3 regions of the Photobacterium nomapromontoriensis genome follow, and region 1 is predicted to be linked to each of the others. Evidence: predicted binding sites of a transcription regulator. Region 1 holds the regulator's gene; each other region holds the start of a gene.
The links. Region 1 encodes MetJ, which represses methionine synthesis genes. Its sites were predicted from a motif close to TTAGACNTNTANANGTCTAA; they were not measured.

Region 1 (5,144 bases):
TACGCCAACCACTGCTTTTCCATGCCGATCCAAACGGGCCACATAACGCAAAACCTTCCCTTCTTTCTGAGCCTTACATAACCGATCATAAAGGAGATCATCAAGTACGGCAGACTGTTCAAAGAAACCATCCAACGAAAGATCGACAAGCTCGTCAGGTACCAATGTCTCAACCTTCACTTGCTCCGGCTCCAATTGAAGCCCCGATTCTCGGGCTAAAATCACCAGTTTTCGCATCACATCACTGCCATCCAGATCATGGCGCGGATCCGGCTCAGTAAGCCCCTGTTGCCAAGCGAGCTCCACCAGCTGAGAAAAGGGTACCGAACCATCATATTGTTGAAACAGCCATGACAGGGTGCCTGAGAATATCCCGGATAAAGCAATGACCGTATCACCACTTTCCGACAAATCGCGTACGGTGTGATTAACAGGTAAACCCGCGCCAACCGTCGCATTATGCAGCCAGAAGCGGCTGCTTTTAGCAAACGCATCGATCACCGAGTGATACTGCTCTCCCGATGCTGACCCAGCAACCTTATTCGCCGAGATCAAATGCAGCCCCGCCTCCGCGATCTGCGGATATCGGGCGGCGAGCTCACTACTGGCCGTCACATCCAACACAATGACATCATCGTAGGTATGCGATGCTAACTCGGTCAACCATTCGCCCGGCAAATAATCCACGGCCTCATCATCAAAATTCTGTAACGCCCCCAACGGATCAATACCGTCAAAGTCCATCCAATAACGGCGGCTATCCACCACACCAACAAGGGTAAACGTCATCCCATGGCGCTTCTCAAGGGGAGATTTTTCAGCCGCAAACAGTTCTAACCAACGGCTACCAATATTCCCCTTTCCGCACAACACTAAGCCAATCCGCTTTTGGGCCTGAAACAGGCTCTGGTGAATACGCTGGATCAATGGGTCCGTATCCGCCCGGCGTAACACCGCCACCAAACTGAGTCCAGACTCCGATACCGACACAAATTCAACGGGCTGATCTTTTAATTGTTGATAGAAGCCATAGCAATGAATCGCATTATTCACGACGCCCGCACCTACTGCGGCAACCAACGAGAAACCATCTCTCAAGCGCAATTCAGCCACGATGCCGCTGTCTTGGAGTAAGGCCAGGACACTGTTGACGACCTCTGAGGTATAGGCCAATAAGATCCGCCCTTTATCGACTTCAATATTTTGCGCTAATGGTAATAACTGGGCTCGCTGCAGGATCCGCTCCAGCTCCATGACTACAGGACCCACATCACGCGAACCTGATACATCAAGCGCAATCAAGCAGACATCCTCTAATGAAGTAATGATCTTGGCCCCTCGACCTGAGGCCAAGACTCGCTCCACTCGGGTGGAGCCCGATTCTGGCTGATGACTACAGCGCAACGTCAGATCGATCGTACTCTGCGCCACGGGCTGCAGAGTACGACTATGCAAGACAGGGGCTGCCAATCGAGCCAACTCGCTCGCTTCATCTAACCGCAATAAGGGGAGTAGACAAGCATCTTCCACTTTTCGCGGATCAGCACTGTATACGCCAGCCACATCACTCCAGATAGTCACCCGTTCAGCATCGACCAGTGCACCAATCACCGTCGCCGAGTAATCCGATCCATTACGTCCGAGCAAAACCGTATCACCGCAGCTGCTACCGGCCATAAAACCCGTGATCACAATACGGTGCTGACTATGTTGAGCCAGCTGCTGGTTCAGCAATGGCTTGGACTGCACACGATCCACCTCGGGCTGTGCACTGCGCTCTGCCCGCAAGAACACGCGCGAATCAAGGCTAACCGCAGGCAGCCGCTGTTGCGTCAACAATGCCGCTAACAAACGGGCGGACCACAACTCACCATGGCCCAACACCAATGCAATATCATCATCAGCGAGTGGCTGCTCACCTCGGCGGGAAATATCCGCCAAATCTAGATGTAGCTGAGTCAATAATGCATCCGCCACATCCCCTTCCAGCAGAGCTTCAATCAGTTGCTGCTGAAAAATCCGCACCAATTGCAATGTTTCGTGCGCCTGTCGACCATCTCTATTGAGCAATGTCACCCAGTCGATAAGCTGGTTCGTCGTCTTACCGGCCGCTGATACCACCACCAAATCATTCGGCCCCGAATATTCTCGTATGATCTCAACCACTCGACGATAGCAGTCAGGATCAGCCAAACTGCTGCCTCCAAACTTGTGTAGCTGACGCGGAACGAATGTGCTCATGAGTCTACCACCGCTGCTTTATGAAAGGCCTGTTCCAAATCTGCAATCAAATCCGCGGGGTCTTCTAACCCAACCGATAAACGGACAAGTAATTGGGAAATCCCCGCTTCTGCTTGCGCTTCATCCGACATGGCTCGATGCGTCATGCTGGCAGGATGACAGATCAAGCTCTCTGTTCCTCCCAGTGATTCCGCCAGTGAAAAATATTTCAGCTCACGAACTACTGTTTCCAACTGCGCCATGCTACCCGCCACTTCGAAGCTCAGCATTGCCCCAAATCCTCTCTGCTGCTTCAGCGCAATGGCATGGCCTAGATGCTCTGGCTGACTGGGGTGATAAATCATTCCCACCAATGGTTGCTGTTGCAAATAAGTGAGGATCGCAGCACTGTTTTCCTCATGAAGCCGCATTCGAGGCGCCAAAGTACGTAAGCCTCGCAGGGTCAGGTAGGCATCAAATGGTGCGCCAGTAGCACCAATACAATTTGCCCACCAGGCGATCTTCTCTGCTTGCTCTGTATCTTGGGCGATCAATACCCCACCCAAGACATCAGAATGACCATTAATGTATTTTGTCGTCGAGTGAACAACAAAATCGGCACCAAGGGCGATCGGTTGCTGTAGGATTGGGGTTAAAAACGTATTATCAACGGCAACTAGAGCCCCAGCCTGTTTTGCCGCGTCGCAGAGCTCTGCCACATCGACAATCCGCAGCAGAGGGTTAGATGGTGTCTCGACCCAAATAAGTGTTGGCTTCCATGCCAGCGCGTCAGCCAATGCGGCCGGGTCGGTCTGATCAACAAAACGAACGTTAAAGTCTCCTTTCTCCGCCCGGGTATTGAACAAACGGTATGTACCGCCATAACAGTCGTGAGGGGCGATGAGAAGATCATCCGGGCCTAGGAGTGCCGATACCAGCAAATTGATGGCGGCAGTACCACAGTTAGTCACCACGCCACCCGCACCGCCTTCCAATTCCGTCAAGGCATCAGCGAGGGTGTTACGAGTCGGATTCCCCGAACGGGAATAATCATATTGAGGAAGCTCACCCAACTGGGAGAAGCTGTATGTTGAAGTTAAATACAATGGCGGGACCACCGCATTGTATTGCGTATCCGAATCGATGCCAGTACGCACGGCAATCGTGGCAATCTTCTTGTCACTCATATTCACTTCCTTGTGAGGCTAACCTCTGCGGCTAAATAACGTTTACGTAACAACATTACCACAACAAAAAAAGCCGTCAATACTTCCAGACGTCCATATGTCTTTGCTTATGGCGGTAAATCCCGCTAAAATCCAATTCTACAATATTTCTTCAATCTAACATCGCTGAGAAGGTTAACAATGGCAGAGTGGAATGGCGAATACATCAGTCCATACGCGGAACACGGTAAGAAAAACGAACAAGTAAAAAAAATTACTGTTTCGATTCCATTGAAAGTGCTAAAAATCCTGACAGACGAGCGTACACGTCGACAAGTCAACAACTTACGTCATGCTACGAACAGTGAGCTACTGTGTGAAGCCTTCTTGCATGCCTATACCGGCCAGCCGTTACCGACCGATGATGATATCCGTAAAGACCGTCCGGATGACCTTCCAGCGGAAGCAAAAAGCCTGATGGACGAGATGGGAATTAAATACGAAGACATCAACGAATAAACCCGTTGGTGTCATTCAGGTATAAAAAACCAGCCGTGTGCTGGTTTTTTTACGTCCGCACCTGCCAATAACCGTTCTTTTTTGCCGGTTAACGAATTTGTATGAAAAAGTAAACCTGAAGGCAACGGTGAGCATCGCGCCGTAAAAAAAAGACATAAAAAAAGGAACGCTATGCGTTCCTTTTTTTGGTCATTTCGACATTCAATCAGGCAATTACTTGCTAGATAGAGTACCAAAACGCTTGTTGAATTTGTCCATACGACCACCAGAGCTAACTTGACGCTGCTTACCAGTGTAGAAAGGGTGACACTTGTCGCATACATCAAGGTTGATGTCTTTACCCATAGTAGAGTTAAATACGAAAGTGTTGCCACAAGAACAACGAGCGTTTACTGGAGTGTACTCAGGATGAATACCTTGTTTCATGGGATAACCTCAAAAAGTAAGGCCGTGTCGCTCTCCCGATCCAAAGCCGGGCACCACACGTCATTAAAAAAATCAACGTACTGGTAACATACCAATACATCAAATTAGGCGGCGTATAGTAATCAATCATCTCGACCAAATCAACTGATACGCTCCTTTTTTCACCGCTTTGCTGCCGCCCCTCCGCCGAGGTACACTTCCCTATCTTAGTAGATACTCATTATGCGGTTTGATATGACGCCCAACATTGCCCGCGTGGCCCTTCCTGTTCCTCTCGACAAGCAGTTTGACTATTTGATCAAACCGGGCCAGCAGCCAATCATCGGCGGACGGGTTAAAGTACCGTTTGGCCGCCAACACCTCGTGGGTATCGTCACGGCCCTCACCGATCACTCAGACTACCCCATCGCCCAGCTCAAGCCCGTGAGTAATGTTGTCGACGTACAACCGTTATGGCCACACGCCTTATTTAAGCTACTGTGCTGGGCTAGCAGCTATTACCAATATCCACTGGGTGATACACTGGCCAATGCGATGCCAACACTGCTGCGCAAAGGTCGCGATGCCACAACGGCGACACTGAAACAATGGCAACTGACAGCTGTAGGACGCGATCAACCAATAACCGCCTTAAAACGAGCACCACGCCAAGTACAGGCTCTCAATGCGCTACGTCAGGGCAAAGTCAGTCATGAAGCATTACTGGCTGAAGAAATCAGCAGCGCCACCCTCAAAACATTAAGTGACAAAGGCTGGATTGAGTCTATTGACGAACAACCAGCCCTGCACAACTGGCAAGCCAGTTTCACGGTC
Region 2 (5,144 bases), on a different contig from region 1:
ATAGCAAAGATATTCGGGTCAAAAATGATATCTTCAGGTGGAAAACCCACTTCATCAACAAGGATCCGATAAGCTTTGGTGCAAATTTCCAGTTTTCGCTCACGAGTATCGGCCTGCCCAACCTCATCAAATGCCATCACAATAACGGCTGCACCATAGCGACGGATCAGAGAGGCCTGCTCAACAAATTTGACTATCCCCTCCTTTAGAGAGATTGAATTAACGATCCCTTTACCCTGAATACACTTCAGACCGGCCTCAATCACGTCCCATTTGGAGGAGTCGACCATGATGGGAACTTTAGCGATCTCCGGCTCCGTGGCACACAGATTTAAGAAGCGGACCATCGCAGCTTCCGCATCTAACATGCCTTCATCCATATTTATATCAATGATTTGCGCGCCGTTTTCAACCTGCTGACGGGCTACGTCCAACGCTTCATCGTACAATTCTTCTTTGATCAGACGTTTGAATCGAGCTGAACCTGTCACATTAGTTCGCTCACCCACGTTAATAAATAACGTGTTTTTTTCAATCGTTAACGGCTCAAGGCCAGATAAGCGGCAAGCGACGGGAATATCAGGTAACACGCGGGGTTTGAGATCTTTGGTGGCAATATACATATGGTGAATATGCTCAGGCGTCGTACCACAACACCCTCCTATCAAATTCAAGAAGCCACTCTCCGCCCATTCTTTCACGTGTACGGCCATCTCTTCAGGCGACAAATCATATTCACCAAACGCATTAGGCAAACCTGCATTTGGATGCGCGGAAACTGCACATTCTGAGATCCTCGATAACTCTGCCACATATGGACGTAACTCATCCGGGCCTAAAGCACAATTAAGACCAAATGAGATCGGCCTTACATGACGTAGTGCATTATAAAACGCTTCTGTTGTCTGCCCTGAAAGCGTTCGGCCAGAGGCATCGGTGATGGTACCGGAAATCATCACAGGCAAACTATAACCAAGTTCATCAAAAACAGTTTCCACCGCAAAAGCGCACGCTTTGGCGTTGAGTGTATCAAAGATAGTCTCAATCAGGATTAAATCAACGCCACCTTGGATCAGGGCATGAGTGGATTCCGAATAGGCTCGCACAAGCTCATCAAACGTAACATTACGGTAGCCAGGATCATTTACGTCGGGTGATATAGAGCAAGTGCGATTAGTCGGACCTAACACACCAGCAACAAAACGTGGCTTATCCGGCGTTTTTCCCGTCCACTCATCAGCAACGATACGAGCGAGATGGGCCGCTTCACGGTTAATCTCCGCACTCAGACTTGCCATATCATAGTCAGCCATGGCAATCGTCGTAGCATTGAAGGTATTAGTTTCAAGAATATCAGCACCAGCCTCAAGGTATGCCGAATGAATATCCTTAATCAACTGCGGCTGACTCAGCACTAATAGGTCATTATTGCCCTTTAAATCAGAATGCCAATTAGCAAATCGCTCACCACGATAATCTTGCTCCTCAAGTTTATAACCTTGAATCATGGTGCCCATACCACCATCAATGATCAGGATCTGCTCTTTAATTCGCTTCTGTAGTAAATCCTTGTCCGTCAGCACTGTATTCTTCCTTATATAATGTTACAGCTAGTTCACATCCTACCATAGCAGAGTTGGAAATCTAGACGTCTAAAGGGCTTTTTGATGAGAAAAAAAACAATGCTTATCGCGAATAAATCATGGTCATCAGACTAGGATACATTTATATTTTGACACTATTTCTTGCTTTACTTTTATTTTTTAATGAGGTTACGGGATGTCAGTCTACAGCACTCTCTGTTTCTTAGCGGCTGCCGCTATGCTTATAGCATTTGTAAATAGCAAGATTGGGAAGATGCAAAGCACCATCGCCATTACTGCTGGCGCATTGATCCTCTCACTTTTCATCATTATTGCCGGGCAAAATGGTTGGTTTCATTTAGAAAGAATTGCAGCTGAACAGCTCGGGGAAGTCAATTTTGAAGATTTTCTTCTCAAAGGTATTCTCGGCTTTCTATTATTCGCTGGTGGATTAGGGATCAAGCTTCCGCATTTGGAAGAACAAAAGTGGGAAATCACCACCCTAGCCTTAGCTGCCACGCTATTCTCGACCTTCTTTATCGGATTCGCGCTATGGGGGATCTGCCAACTCTTCGGAATCCAACTAGATTTAATTTACTGTCTGATCTTCGGCTCATTAATTTCGCCCACAGATCCCATCGCCGTTTTAGCGATCGTAAAGAAACTCCATGCTCCTAAACAAATTTCAATCCAAATCGAAGGCGAATCTCTTTTTAATGATGGTTTTGGTCTTGTTATCTTCGTAACACTCTTTACAGTGGCTTTTGGAAATGAAACCCCAACAGTCTTAGGTGTAGGCCAGTTATTCCTCCAAGAAGCCGTCGGTGGGATAGTCTATGGCTTTGCTCTCGGTTTACTTTTCCACTATCTCATCAGCTCCACCAATGATCATTCGATGGAGTTATTACTGACGCTGGGGATCCCGACTGCTGGTTATGTTTTTGCAGAAGTGATCCATGTATCAGGCCCATTAGCAATGGTCGTATCAGGAATCATGATTGGAAACTGGACCCGTTATATTGGTTTCTCAAAAGAGAGTGAAGAGCACTTAGATCACTTCTGGGAGCTCATTGATGAATTCCTCAATGGCGTTTTGTTTCTCTTGATCGGTATGAGCATGCTGCTCTTTAAATTCCATCAAGAAGATTGGATCTTGATGGTCATTGCTATCCCTCTTGTCCTACTAGGCCGCTACCTAAGTGTTAAACTGTCCTACTTTGGCTTTCAACGTTATCGTAATTACAACCCGATGTCCGTGAGTATTTTAACTTGGGGTGGATTACGGGGTGGCCTCGCTCTCGCCATGGCAATGGCAATACCGGCAGGTATTATGGTCATCCCAGAAAAGAACATTGATGTTCGTGAAATCATACTAGTCATGACTTACGCTGTTGTTGTATTCTCGATCCTGATCCAAGGCTCAACCATTATCCCATTAATCAAAAGAGCTAAAGTATGGGAAGCAAACACGAATAATTAATACTGCAGATCTTTAACCGTGACTCAAATAAGTCGCACTATAACAATAAGGCCTGCAAATGCAGGCCTTATTGTTACGTTTACGCTATTCATCTTTAGTAAAATTATCTTCCGAAAAGTGTTCCAGATCATAAGGTGTCTGCTGATAGACGCAGTAATTCAACCAATTCGAAAACAGTAAGTGTCCATGGCTACGCCAACTAGCAATCGGAGGATGGGCTGGATTATCATTAGGATAATAATTAACTGGAATAAACGGCTCCATCCCTTCACCAAGATCACGTACATATTCGTTATGTAATGTATCGACATCATACTCAGGGTGGCCAGTAACAAAGACATTACGCTTATCTTTCGTCGCGGCTAAATAGGTTCCAGCCAGCTCAGATGTCGCAAGAATATCCAGATCTGTATGCTCTTCAAGATATGCAGGAGAGAAATCAGCATAACGTGAATGAGGAGCGAGAAATGAGTCATCAAACCCCCTTAATAGAGGATGACGACAATCATGGGTTCGATGTGCATACACACCAGAAAGCTTCTCCTTACGAGTACGCTTTGGTAAATCATACAGCAATTTCAAACCAGCCTGCGCTGCCCAGCATACAAAAAGAGTTGAAGTCACGTGATCTTTAGCCCAAGCCATGATTGCCTGGATCTCATCCCAATAGAGTACATCTTCAAACTGAACCAGACCTAACGGCGCTCCCGTTACAATCAATCCATCAAAATTACGATTTTTGACCATTTCAAACTGGCGATAAAACATATCCAGATGTTCTGTTGGCGTATTTTTCGTAGGTCGATTATCTATCCGAAGTAACTCGATATCTACCTGTAACGGACTGTTCGATAATAAGCGTAAAAATTGAGTTTCCGTCTCAATTTTCTTTGGCATCAAATTAAGCAACAATACTTTAAGTGGACGAATAGCCTGGCTTGCAGCACGGGCTTCTGTCATGACAAAAATATTCTCGCTACGTAAGACGTCTGTTGCAGGCAATTGATCTGGAATCTTAATCGGCATCTTTGTTTACTCCTTAAACGTAGCACCAACGAACTATCTTTACGCTCTCAAAGAGAAAATTTAGACGTCTAGATATCTAAATAAAACTATAAGAGTTTTTACTTACATGCAAGGAAAACAAGATCAAAAGAATTTGAGCAGGGATCTACAATATGAAATTAACTAATAATAAATGCAGAGTACAAAAATAAAAAAACCCAGCCAATGACTGGGTTTTAAAAGGGGATTCAGCAATGTCCTACTCTCACATGGGGAGACCCCACACTACCATCGGCGCTACAACGTTTCACTACTGAGTTCGGCATGGGATCAGGTGGGTCCATTGTGCTATTGTCGCTGAAAAAATGATGGTGCTAGTACCCAGATTTGAACTGGGGACCTCACCCTTACCAAGGGTGCGCTCTACCAACTGAGCCATACCAGCACGCAATTCTGCGTCGAAATCTACCTATGGAAAATTTCAAAATTGGGAGCCTGGCGATGTCCTACTCTCACATGGGGAGACCCCACACTACCATCGGCGCTATTACGTTTCACTACTGAGTTCGGCATGGGATCAGGTGGGTCCATAACGCTATGGTCGCCAAGCAAATTCGTTTATTCACCGCCATCAGGCAGTAAATAGCAATCTGGGAAAGTTAACTAGTTTACAAATTTGTTCAACACTGCATTCAAGTGCTTACAGAGTCCGATTCTCTTTCGAGATAAAACCCCTTGGGTGTTGTATGGTTAAGCCTCACGGGCAATTAGTACAGGTTAGCTCAATGCCTCGCAGCACTTACACACCCTGCCTATCAACGTCGTAGTCTTCAACAACCCTTTAGAGACCTTTAAGGTCTAGGGATGACTCATCTTGAGGCTCGCTTCCCGCTTAGATGCTTTCAGCGGTTATCGATCCCGAACTTAGCTACCGGGCAATGCGTCTGGCGACACAACCCGAACACCAGCGGTTCGTCCACTCCGGTCCTCTCGTACTAGGAGCAGCCCCTCTCAATCATCCAACGCCCACGGCAGATAGGGACCGAACTGTCTCACGACGTTCTAAACCCAGCTCG
Region 3 (5,144 bases), on a different contig from region 1:
CATGTTACTTCTCCTTGAACTGGGGTTTTCCATAAAATTTGATTGTGTTGTGTTGTGTTGTGTTGTGTTGTGTTTTTTAGTTGCGGTTAACGATGATCAAAGCGTTTCACCAGATAATCGCCTGCCGATTGAATAAGCTGTACCAAAATGACCAGCATGATGACAGTGATCAGCATGACAGTACCGTCAAAACGTTGATAGCCATAACGGATCCCGACATCACCCAAACCGCCACCACCGACCGTTCCCGCCATGGCCGAGTAGCTCACCAGCGTCACTAAGGTGATGGTGATGGCATTGACTATGCCCGGCAGCGCTTCAGGGAGCAGTACTTTGCTGATGATCTGGCGCGGGGTTGCGCCCATTGCCTGAGCGGCTTCAACCAGTCCAGACGGTACTTCCAGTAGTGCCCCTTCAACGAGGCGGGCAATAAACGGGATTGCACCAACTGTCAGGGGAACAATGGCTGCTGCGGTACCAATAGAACTGCCGACTACAAAACGTGTAAACGGGATAATCGCTACCAGCAGAATAATAAACGGGATGGATCGACCCACGTTGGTAATGGTGCTGAGGATCTGGTTCGCAACAGGGTTGGCCAATAAACCATTATTTTTGGTTAGATGGAGCGCCACCCCGACAGGGATCCCGATGAGGAACCCGATCAGACCGGAAGCAAACACCATTACTAGCGTCTGGCCCAGCGCATCAATTAACAGTTGTACCAAACGGTCATTTTCATTCCACCAAAGGGTGAGTGATTCAAGCAACATAGCCAAGTACCTCTACATTAACGTTATGGTCGCGCATGAAGGAAATGGCCTGTTCTGTCGCTTGTTCGGTGCCAAATAATTCAGCGAGCATCAGGCCAAACTTGACGCCACCTGCATAGTCCATGTCCGCGCTGAGGATGTTGACATCAATATTGAATTCGCGGGCCACTTGGGAAATCAGTGGGGCATCGACCGAAGTCCCTGTGAATTCCAGTCTGACTAATGGGTAGTTGTTGTCAGTCCGTTGGGCAACCATCCTGTTGCGGTAGTCTTCGGGAATGGAGAGATCGAGTGTCGAGCGAATAAAGTTGCGGGCCAGTTCAGTTTTCGGATGGGCAAAAATATCACCAACCGGGCCTTTTTCAACCAATTCACCGTCGCCAATGATTGCGACTTCAGAACAAATTTTTTTCACCACGTCCATCTCGTGGGTGATGAGTAAAATGGTCAGGTTCAGTGTTTGGTTTATCTTCTTTAGCAGTGCCAAAATGGAATGGGTTGTGGCAGGATCTAGGGCGCTGGTGGCTTCGTCGCACAGTAGCACTTTAGGATCAGATGCCAGTGCTCGTGCAATTGCAACACGCTGTTTTTGGCCACCGCTTAAGTTGGATGGGTAAGTGTTGCTTTTATCTGTCAGGCCAACCAATGCCAGTAGCTCATTGACCTTGTTTTTTATCGCTCCGTTACTTGCCCCGGATAACTCAAGAGGCAAAGCAACATTGTCGAATACCGTACGGGATGACAGCAGGTTGAAATGCTGGAATATCATGCCTATTTTACGGCGGGCTTGGGTTAGTTCGTGGTGCGATAATTGAGTCAGATCGATACCATCAACAATAACGTTGCCGTTGGTGGGACGCTCTAGCAGGTTAACACAGCGGATTAGGGTACTTTTGCCTGCACCGGAGGCACCAATGACACCGAAAATCGTGCCCTGGTTAATGGTAAGATTTATGTCACGCAGAGCGTGGATTGCGGTCGTTCCTTGATAGAACACTTTATTGACACTACTTATTTCTATCATCGTTAAATCCTGCATCCTATACCGAGTTGATGACTAGCAGGCCCATCATTGGCTGCTACCGGTATATTGTTGTGTTGGCGTTATTTATATGATGTGTGTTCACGCCTCATTAACCACATCGATGGGTTTGATGCTATGGGCTAACATAATGTAAGTCAATAGATATTTTTACGTCTGGACGTCTAAATGTCTTTGTGGCTATTTGTGGCGTCCTGATACTGTTTTTTATTAACCGTTATCGAAGCGAATATAAAGAGGTGAATCCCATCCCGAGCCGTGCCATAATTTGAGCTCATACTGAATAGTTAGACAGAGGGCTGACACTTGGCCAAACCCGCAGTTTTTATCGATCGTGACGGTGTGATCAACATCGATCATGGTTATGTGCATACCGTTGATGATTTTGAATATGTCGAAGGCGTGTTTGAAGCGTGTAAAAAGCTCAAAGATATGGGATATCTGCTTGTCCTGGTGACTAACCAGGCGGGGATTGCCCGTGGTATGTATAGCGAAGATACGTTTCTTAATCTGACCGAATGGATGGATTGGAATTTTGCTGATAATGGTGTTGAGTTTGATGGTATCTATTATTGCCCTCACCATCCGTCAGAAGGTCAGGGTGATTATTTGCAAGATTGCGATTGTCGCAAGCCAAAGCCTGGCATGTTTATCTCTGCCCGCGATTTTTTGAAAATCGACATGGCAGCTTCCGTGATGATTGGTGATAAAACCGATGACATGAAAGCGGCAGAGGCTGCGGAAGTCGGCACTAAAATTTTAGTGCGTACTGGCAAGCCAATCACCGCAGAAGGCGAAGCCCTTGCAAGCGTTGTGCTTGATAGTGTTGCCGATGTACCAGCCTGGTTAGCGGCACAATAATGCTATTCTAGCAATCGCTGGTTGTTGTAAAGAGGTCGCGAAAGCGGCCTTTTTTATCTCTGATATTCTGGATTTACGGGGAGCGTAATAACGTATTGAGTATACAGGTGTATGCTGTGGCTGCTGCGTGTTTTAAAACGATGAGGGTGTGATCGGATTATTATTTCTTTTTGGTAATATATATAGTTATGGCTTATTAATTGAATTATATTTTGTAAATATTATGTCCATAATCGGAGTTTGTTATTTATTGTAATTAAGGTCGGTATAAGTTTTTATCACTGTATTTATGACATTATTAGAAATAAATACTGCCCTGTTGTGATATTAAAAGCGTGAAATTGTTCAGGATGAACACATAGTTGTGGTGGATGCTCGTTGAGAAAAAGAAGCTCTCTTCGTGAACAGCCGAATAAACATGGAGTGGATGTAGCATGTTGTCATATCTTTTACGTCGTATGGCGTTGGTTATTCCCACGTTTCTTGGCATTACTGTTTTAATTTTTGCAATAACTCGTTTTGTGCCAGGAGGCCCAGTTGAACGTATGCTTGCTAATATGCAGGCACAAGGGGACGGTGGGGCGGCAATGATCTCTGCCGGTGGGAATTCTGCGTTATCTGAAGATCAAATCGCCGAGCTTAATGTGTTCTATGGGCTAGATAAGCCAGTGTTTGAAGCCTATAGCGAATGGTTAGGCCGATTGATTAAGTTCGATTTAGGCGAATCAACCCGCTATTACGAGCCTGTATCAGAGATGATAGCGGAGCGCTTACCTGTCTCTTTGTTCTACGGTGGCATGACGTTCTTTATCAGTTATTTTATCTCTATCCCGCTTGGTTATTATAAAGCCTTAAAACACGGGTCAGTGTTTGATTCAGGCTCATCCATTTTAATTTTTATTGGTTATGCGTTGCCCGGCTATGTGGTCGGTGTCTTGCTGATCACACTATTCAGTTATCATCTTGAGTGGTTCCCGATGGGGGGCTTTGTAGGTGATGATTTCGACGATTATGAGACATTTTATGAGCGGGTCAAAGATGTTATGTGGCATGCGGTGCTACCCCTTGTCTGTTATCTGATTGGTGATTTCGCCACCCTGACCATGACCATGAAGAATAACCTGATGGAGAATCTGTCCTCAGATTATATTCGTACCGCCATCGCCAAAGGGCTGCCATTTAAGCAAGCGGTTCGTAAACATGCCTTACGTAATAGTCTTATTCCTATCGCCAGCCATTTTGGTAACTCGTTACTGTTCTTTATGACCGGCTCATTTTTAATTGAAGTTATTTTCAATATTGATGGCATTGGTTTACTCGGGTATGAATCTATTATGGAGCGGGATTATCCGGTTGTGATGGGGATTGTAGCCATTAATGCGGTAATGCTATTGATTGGTAATATCGTATCAGATGTGTGTGTGGCATTAGTCGACCCTCGCGTGAGGTTTGGAGAGTAATGTGTTGAATCTGAATCCATTAACATTAAAAAAAATCAAGCGATTCAAAGAAATCAAGCGTGGTTATTGGTCGTTTCTCATTCTTTCTTTTTTATTGATCCTGTCGCTGTTTGCGGAGTTACTGATTAACAGCAAGGCATTGGTGGTGAAATATAACGGCAGTTACAGTTTTCCTGTCATGTCAGATGTTCGCTTAGGATCCGAGTTTGGTCAAAACAAAGCCAGTGAGGCGGACTACCGTCAGTTACAAACAACGTTTGAGCAAGAGGGGAGCGATAATTTTGTCATCATGCCATTGATACCGTGGAATGCTTATGAACAGGACTTTTCTGGCCATTATCCTCCTAATCCTCCTAGTATTGAAGATAAGCATTATTTGGGTACAGATGTGATCGGCCGCGATATTTTAGCTCGCTTAGTGTATGGATTTCGTATTGCGATGGGGTTCGCCTTATTGACGATGGCGATTTCTTACGCCATTGGCACCGCGGTGGGATGCGCGATGGGCTTCTTTGGCGGTAAGTTTGATTTGTTGGTTCAGCGCTTGATAGAGGTGTGGTCAATGGTGCCATTTCTCTATGTGATCATGATCCTAGTGTCGATTACTCAACCGACCTTTGGCTTATTTGTCGCGATAAATGTGTTATTCGGTTGGATGGGGATGACGTGGTATATGCGAACCATGACCTATAAAGAGTCAGCTCGTGAATATGTTATGGCGGCGAAAGCCCTTGGCGCGTCAACGCTGCGGATCCTGTTCAACCATATTCTGCCCAACACTATGGTGATGATAGTGACATTGGCCCCGTTTACTATTGCCGCCAATATCACAGCACTGACCGCATTGGATTACCTCGGGCTTGGCTTGATGCCACCAACCCCTAGCTGGGGGGAATTGTTGCAGCAAGGTAAGTCGAATTTAGACTCTCCGTGGATTGTTACCTCGGTGGTGTCGTCTATTGTTTTAGTATTGGTCATGGTGACCTTCATCGGGGAGGCGATTCGTGC

Region 2: the regulator MetJ is predicted to act here: its motif matches at 4,150-4,169, upstream of metA (homoserine O-succinyltransferase MetA).
Region 3: the regulator MetJ is predicted to act here: its motif matches at 1,964-1,983, upstream of metN (methionine ABC transporter ATP-binding protein MetN).

Annotation. Positions count from the first base shown of each region.
Region 1 is NZ_JAKJSL010000021.1:118,695-123,838, reverse strand. Features, by position in the region: gene L4D12_RS07590 (bifunctional aspartate kinase/homoserine dehydrogenase II) at 1-2,241, opposite strand, end outside; gene L4D12_RS07585 (O-succinylhomoserine (thiol)-lyase) at 2,238-3,407, opposite strand; gene metJ (met regulon transcriptional regulator MetJ) at 3,588-3,905, shown strand; gene rpmE (50S ribosomal protein L31) at 4,119-4,331, opposite strand; gene priA (primosomal protein N') at 4,566-5,144, shown strand, end outside.
Region 2 is NZ_JAKJSL010000032.1:1,702-6,845, reverse strand. Features, by position in the region: gene metH (methionine synthase) at 1-1,583, opposite strand, end outside; gene L4D12_RS13745 (cation:proton antiporter) at 1,780-3,063, shown strand; gene metA (homoserine O-succinyltransferase MetA) at 3,148-4,089, opposite strand; rRNA gene rrf (5S ribosomal RNA) at 4,315-4,430, opposite strand; tRNA gene L4D12_RS13730 (tRNA-Thr) at 4,438-4,513, opposite strand; rRNA gene rrf (5S ribosomal RNA) at 4,562-4,677, opposite strand; partial or broken rRNA gene L4D12_RS13720 (23S ribosomal RNA) at 4,815-5,144, opposite strand, start outside.
Region 3 is NZ_JAKJSL010000035.1:4,231-9,374, reverse strand. Features, by position in the region: gene L4D12_RS15100 (MetQ/NlpA family lipoprotein) at 1-3, opposite strand, end outside; gene L4D12_RS15095 (methionine ABC transporter permease) at 87-773, opposite strand; gene metN (methionine ABC transporter ATP-binding protein MetN) at 763-1,797, opposite strand; gene gmhB (D-glycero-beta-D-manno-heptose 1,7-bisphosphate 7-phosphatase) at 2,122-2,676, shown strand; gene L4D12_RS15080 (ABC transporter permease subunit) at 3,111-4,136, shown strand; gene L4D12_RS15075 (ABC transporter permease subunit) at 4,138-5,144, shown strand, end outside.